One region of the Streptomyces sp. NPDC012835 genome, then DNA from elsewhere that is predicted to be linked to it. Evidence: riboswitches for the same ligand, from Rfam matches in the RefSeq annotation. Region 1 holds a riboswitch; each other region holds the start of a gene.
What was found. Region 1 has a riboswitch for cyclic di-AMP ahead of ACFY6S_RS15065 (transglycosylase family protein). Riboswitches for the same ligand answer to the same signal wherever they lie in the genome.
Positions count from the first base shown of each region.

Region 2: linked by a shared signal. The riboswitch ahead of ACFY6S_RS21470 (M23 family metallopeptidase) and the one ahead of ACFY6S_RS15065 (transglycosylase family protein) in region 1 are both predicted to bind cyclic di-AMP.
Region 3: linked by a shared signal. The riboswitch ahead of ACFY6S_RS07035 (M23 family metallopeptidase) and the one ahead of ACFY6S_RS15065 (transglycosylase family protein) in region 1 are both predicted to bind cyclic di-AMP.

Region 1 is NZ_JBIBBW010000003.1:405,238-407,429, reverse strand. It holds gene ACFY6S_RS15070 (transglycosylase family protein) at 152-931, shown strand; cyclic di-AMP (ydaO/yuaA leader) riboswitch at 1,282-1,455, shown strand; gene ACFY6S_RS15065 (transglycosylase family protein) at 1,462-2,192, shown strand, end outside.
Region 2 is NZ_JBIBBW010000005.1:19,391-21,582, forward strand. It holds gene ACFY6S_RS21465 (aldo/keto reductase) at 1-265, opposite strand, end outside; gene ACFY6S_RS21470 (M23 family metallopeptidase) at 387-1,454, opposite strand; cyclic di-AMP (ydaO/yuaA leader) riboswitch at 1,466-1,622, opposite strand; gene ACFY6S_RS21475 (PP2C family protein-serine/threonine phosphatase) at 1,941-2,192, opposite strand, start outside.
Region 3 is NZ_JBIBBW010000001.1:1,715,856-1,718,047, reverse strand. It holds gene ACFY6S_RS07040 (M16 family metallopeptidase) at 1-623, shown strand, start outside; cyclic di-AMP (ydaO/yuaA leader) riboswitch at 810-982, shown strand; gene ACFY6S_RS07035 (M23 family metallopeptidase) at 995-1,780, shown strand; gene ACFY6S_RS07030 (GntR family transcriptional regulator) at 1,982-2,192, shown strand, end outside.

The DNA of each region.
Region 1 (2,192 bases):
ACTTGTGACAAGCGTTCGAGTACCGCTACGTTCACGACGACTCAGCGGTTCCATGCCGGGTCGAACTGACAGTCGGACGGAAGGCAATCGCATGCGCTCCGGGAAACATCGTCGGCCTCGCCAGGCCCCTGCCCTTCTCGTCGCCGCGGGGGTGACCGGGTCGGCGATCGCCATTCCGCTGTTCGCCGCCAGCGGCGCCAGCGCGGCGGACGCCTCCACATGGGACCGCGTCGCCGAGTGCGAGAGCGGTGGCCACTGGAGCGCCGATCTCGGCAACGGCTACCTCGGCGGGCTTCAGCTGACCCAGGAGACATGGGACAGCTTCGGCGGCGCGGAGTACGCGGCCAGCCCCGACCTGGCGAGCCGCTCCCAGCAGATAGCGGTGGCCGAGAAGGTGCTCGAAGCGCAGGGCACCGAGGCGTGGGCGAGCTGTGCGACGGTCTCCGGCCTCACCAAGGGCGTCACCGATGTCGTCGGCGGTGTGCTCGACGGGGTGACCGGCTCGGGACAGGACGACAAGGGCGCGGACGGCGCGGACGGTTCCGCCGCCTCCCCCGGCGGCTCGACCGCCCCGGACGGCGGCGGTGAGGACAAGGCGACCGGCGAGCCCACGCCCTCGGGGTCCTCCTCCTCCGCCCCGACGCCCGGAGCCACCGGTTCCGAGAGCCCCTCAGACTCCGGCACCACCGCGCCCGCCAAGGGCAAGCACCGGGGCGCCGCCGCCGACGAAGACGGCACATCGGGCCATTCGGTCAAGGAGCGCGAGCCGAACGACCGCGCCTCGCGCGGTGGCGGATCGACCCGTACCGGCGCCGGCCTCGCCGGTGTGACGGGTGGTGAGGAAACCGGTCAGGGGGAATCCGTCACCGTGGGCGGCGAGTCCCTCTCCGTCGTGATCGGCTCCCAGAAGGTCGCCGGCGGCTGGGTCTGACCGGACGGGGCGCCGTTGACGTCATCGGCGCCCCGGTCCGTGCTGGCCAGAGGCGCGGCCACGAACCCAAAACGGCCCCGATCGAGGGGCAGTTCGCAGCCTTATGTCCACTTCTGCGCAAATGAGACAAGGGTCTCTTCGCCGCAACTGGGGTCTTTTGCTCCGCCGGTTGACCCGATCCGCTCCCACCTGCGGAAACACGGTGGCCCCCCGAGGGTGGAAGGGTGATTCCTCCCGGATGTCCTTCTTTGAACAACCGGTGGGCCTGTGATTACGGTCTGAACCGCTCGCACCGCGGGCCTCGTCGACCGGAAACGCCGAATCCTGCCGTCGGTCGGGGGGAGTAGTCGTCGCGTCAAGCGCCGAAGGCAGGAGCGGGGGACCCAAAGGTTCGCGCCGGTCCCGGCCGTCGAGAGACGGTCAGGGGACGGCTTGGGGTGAAGCCGCGTGCGAGAGCACGCGGCCGGGCAACTCACTTGGCCCGAACCCGACAGCTGACCTCGCAGGCGTCGGTGAGGAGATGCTCCATGCTGCTGTTTTCCAGCAAGGCCAAGCACCGTCGTCCGTCCAAGGCGGTCCGCTACGCCACACTCGCCGGCATCACCGGTGCCGCCGTCGCCGCCCCGCTGATCGGCGCCACCTCCGCGTCCGCCGCGACCGCCTCCGAGTGGGACCAGGTCGCCCAGTGCGAGTCCGGCGGCAACTGGGCCATCAACACCGGCAACAGCTTCTACGGCGGCCTGCAGTTCACCAGCTCCACCTGGGCCGCGTACGGCGGCACCGCCTACGCCCCCCGCGCCGACCAGGCGTCCAAGTCCCAGCAGATAGCCGTCGCCGAGAAGGTCCTGGCCGGCCAGGGCAAGGGTGCCTGGCCGAGCTGTGGCGTGAACCTCTCCGGCGCCTCGTACAGCGGTGGCTCCGCTGACACCGGCTCCGGCTCCACCGGCTCCGGCTCCACCGGCTCCGGCTCCACCGGCTCCGGCTCCGGCTCCGGTACCCAGTCCGCCCCGAAGCAGCAGTCCGCCCCCGAGCAGCAGTCCGCTCCTCAGCAGCAGGCCCAGCCGAAGTCGAGCCGCGCCGAGGCGCAGCCCGCCTCGCGCGGCCAGAGCCGTCCCGCCACGATCAAGAAGGGCGACGGCGAGTACAAGGTCAAGTCCGGCGACACCCTCTCCAGGATCGCCACCGCCCAGAAGGTCGAGGGCGGCTGGAAGAAGGTCTTCGACCTCAACAAGGACATCGTCGAGAACGCCGACGTGATCTA
Region 2 (2,192 bases), on a different contig from region 1:
CCTTGGTGGCGAGGACCACGTCGGAGCGGTTACCGCGCGCGGCGAACCACTTCGCGAGGACGGACTCCGACTCACCGCCCTGGTGCCCCGGAATCCAGGACGTGTACGTGTCGGCGGTGTCGATGAAGTTGCCGCCGACTGCCGTGTACCCGTCGAGTACGGCGAACGACTCCTTCTCGTCGGCGGTCCAGCCGAAGACATTGCCGCCGAGGTTGAGCGGGTAGACCTGGAGGTCGGACTTTCCGAGCGTACGCAGTTCAGTCATGCGTTGTTCCAACGCGGAACGCGGCCGTCCCATTCCCCGGCCCGACGTCCTGAAGACCGGCATCGGCCCGGGGCGGGAGGGGGCCGGGTCCGGGGAGCGGACCCGGAACCGGCCGGGGTTGTCAGGGGTTGATGCCCTTGCCGTGCAGCCAGGCCATCGGGTCGACACCGGCGCCGCCGGCCGTGTGGACCTCCAGGTGCAGATGGGGCCCGGTCACATTGCCCGTGGCGCCGACCCGGCCGATGACGTCGCCGGTGGAGACCTTCTGGCCCGCCGTGACGGTCATCGAGGACTGGTGGGCGTACCAGATCTCCGTACCGTCATCCAGCTCCAGGACGGTGCGGTAGCCGTACGAACCCGACCAGCCCGCCGACTTGACGGTGCCGCTGTGCACGGCCTTGACGGGCGTGCCCGTGGGGGCGGCGAAGTCCAGGCCGGTGTGCTGGCCGGAGGACCAGAGCGAGCCGGCCTGACCGAAGGTGGAGGTGATCGTGTACGACGAGGTGGGAAGGGCGTAGCTGGCGGCCAGCTTGGCGAGGCGCTCCGCCTCCGCCTTGGCCTCGGCTTCCGCCTTGGCCTTCGCCTTCGCCTCCGCGGCTTCCTTCTCGGCCGCGGTCTGCTGCTTCTTGGCCTGCGAGGCGGCCTCGACCGCTGCGGCGGTCTCGGTGGCCGCCTTCTGGGTGGCGTCGGCCTCGGCCTGCTGCTGCTCGGCCTGCTGGAGGATACGGGCGCGGAGCGCCTCGCCGGCGGTGGTGCCCTGCTCGCTGTCCGCGGCCGTCAGACCGGCGGAGGTGAGGGGCGCCTGCGCCAGAACCTCCGACGCGGTGTCCCGCTCGGCGGTGGAGGAGGACCCCATGCCCGGAAGGGATGTGGCGTCCGGGAGATTGTCCGCGATGACATCGGGCAGGGATATGGAGACGGCGGGCTTGTCCTGGGCCGTGGCGATGCCTCCGGCGCCGACGGCGGCGATGACACCCACGCCGAGGACCGTGGAGCTGCGGGCGAGTCCGCGCTGCTTGGCGACGCGGTGCCGGCCGCGTACGGGGCGGACGGTCTCCTCGGTGGGGTTCCACTCACCCCAGGACCTCTCCGCCTCGCCGCTCTCGCCCAGGCCATGGCCGTAGGGGAGATTGTCAGCCGGTGCGACGGTTGCTACGGGCCCTTCGAGGGCAGGCTTGTTGGACGCCACTGGGGCGCACTCCTTTCCTTCCTTCTCGCCTACCGGGTTAGCTGACGGGTTCGGAGCAGGAAGGTCTCCTACGAGGGTTCACGCTGCCCGCGCAAGGCAGCGAAAGCTCCCGATTCACCCCAATTGATGGTTCCCCGGTTCCCTCGCGGGATTCGGCGCGTGCGGCACGGTGCCATCTCTGGCGACGGCTGGGACAACCGCGCTGCGTTATCGAACGTTAATAGAGACCAGGGCGTTATTCCAAGCTGTTCCCGATGATCGTTAACAACTTCGCAACGGACACACCGGGACACAAGAGCGCTCAAACGGGCGAGTTGACCGGCCGTCCGGCACTTTCACGTTTCTGATGGTGTGTCATCTGTTATGCGGAGGGGCATCCGGCGATCACACAGCGTGGTGATCGCGCGACGGGGCCCGTCCGCTCACGGAACGGCCACGCCGGTGCCGCTCGCCCGCTCACGGAAGGACCACGCGGGGGCGGCGCGCTCACGGAACGATCGGCATCGTCCTGCGCCGCTCCGGCTGCGTCGGCGAGGGTCTGCTGACCGCGAGCAGCGCCATGTCGTCCTGGCTCCCGCCGCCGGTGTGCAGCCGTACGTCGTCGATCAGCGCCTGGAGCAGTTCGTCGGGCCCCGGGAAGATCCGCCCGTCCAGCCGGTCGCGCGGGGCGTAGAAGACGCCCTCGCGGTCGCGCGCCTCGGTGAGCCCGTCCGTGTAGAAGAGCAGCGTCGCACCGTC
Region 3 (2,192 bases), on a different contig from region 1:
CCGGCGCCGTCCAGACCCAGCTGCTGATCGGCCGCATCGGCGCCGACCGGCACGACCGCGTCTGGGCCGCCCAGGTGCTGGGCACCTACTGCCTCGGCGGCACGCTCACCTCCCGGCTCGACCGGGTGCTGCGCGAGGAGAAGGGCTACACCTACGGCGTACGGGCCTACGGCCAGGTGCTGCGTTCCTCGGCACCCGACGCGCCGGGCGGGGCGACCGGCGCCGCGATGCTCGCCATCAGCGGCTCGGTGGATACCGCTTCGACCGGGCCCGCGCTGGAGGACCTCTGGAAGGTGCTGCGCACGCTCGCGGCCGAGGGGCTCACCGACGCCGAGCGCGACGTGGCCGTGCAGAACCTGGTGGGGGTGGCCCCGCTCAAGTACGAGACGGCCGCCTCCGTCGCCGCGACGCTCGCCGACCAGGTCGAGCAGTTCCTCCCGGACGACTTCCAGGCCCAGCTGTACGCGCGGCTGGCGAGCACCGGCACCGTCGAGGCGACGGCCGCTGTCGTCAACGCCTTCCCGGTGGACCGGCTCGTCACGGTGCTCGTCGGGGACGCCGCGCAGATCAAGGAGCCGGTCGAAGCACTCGGTATCGGCGAAGTGACGGTGGTCACCGGCTGATCCGCCCTTTCCTGGAACCCCGGCGACCTCGGTTGCCGGGGTTCCGCCTTTATGTCCGCTTCCTTGGTGAAGGCGCAGTCTGTCCTGTGGTGTATGTGACAAAACAGTCTGTCCGTTTGGTGATTGAAAGATCAGCCGCTTAGCGTCGGTCCGGCTGTTCGCCCGTTGCGCCGCATCCGTGGCATCGGACAGCCATCGCCGAGTCCCCGTCAGGCGCGAGCCCAGGGGAGCCGGGGACCCACCGTCCCTGGGGTGAATCGGACCGCCTTCGCGGGGCTCTGCCCGTGCGGAGGGGCCCGTAGGAGACCTTCCTGCTCCGAACCCGTCAGCTAACCCGGTAGGCGAGAGGGAAGGAAAGGACCAGCCACCTCATGGCGTTCACCCGTGCCACCGGGAAGCACCGTGCCCGCAGCCGAATGAGCCGCAGGGGCGCGAGCGCCGCCGGCGCCGCGACACTCACCGCCACAGGGGTCATCGGAACCCTCGCCGCCTCCCCGGCGCTCGCCGCCGACGCGCGGGCCGAGACCGCCTCGCAGACCGGCCTGAGCCAGGCCGTCGCCCTCGGCGAATCCCTCCCCGCCGTGATCGACGACCAGGCCGAGGCCCAGCGCCACGCCGCCGACCGGGCCGTCAGGATCAAGGCGGAGGCCGTCGCGAAGGCGGAGGCCAAGCGCATGGCGGAGGCCCGCGCCAAGGAGATCCGCGCGGAGCGGGAGCGCGCCGCCCGCGCGGCGGAACGCGAGCGCCTCAACACCTTCCGGCTCCCGATCGCGGGCTCGTACATCACCACCGGGTACCGCACCGGCGGCTCGCTGTGGTCCTCCGGCAGCCACTCGGGCGTCGACTTCCGCGCCGCCACCGGCACTTCCGTCGTCGCCGTCGGCGCGGCCACCGTGGTCGAGGCCGGCTGGGGCGGCTCGTACGGCAACAACATCGTGCTGCGGATGAGCGACGGCACCTACACCCAGTACGGCCACCTCTCCTCCATCGCCGTCTCGGTCGGCCAGAGCGTCGCCGCCGGAGAGCGGATCGGCCTCTCGGGCGCCACCGGCAACGCCACCGGCCCGCATCTGCACTTCGAGGCGAGGACCGGTCAGGAGTACGGCACCGACATGGACCCCGCCGCGTATCTGCGCGCGCACGGCGTCAGCGTCTGACGACGCGCCCCGCGCCCCGGCCGTCGCCCGGCCGGGGCGCGGGGCGCCTCCTGACCGGCCGCCCGCCCCGGTCCGCCGCCGTTGGCCAAAAGATATCCATGGATTTCGGGCACCCTTCGGAAATTCGCGTTGGTTGCAATAGAGTCACGGAACAGGCGTCAATCGGCTGCGTTTCGCGCGGATTAAGGCGGAGGTTCGGACATGCGCATTCCCGCGCACTCGGTATGCACGGCGATTCGCGACGACATCGTCTCCGGTCTGTTCGAGCGGGGCAGCAGACTCACCGAGGAACACCTGGCGCGGCGCTACGGCGTCTCCCGCGTCCCGGTGCGGGAGGCCCTGCGCACGCTGGAGTCGGAGGGCTTCGTGACCACGCGCCGCCATGTCGGCGCCTGTGTGGCCGAGCCCTCGG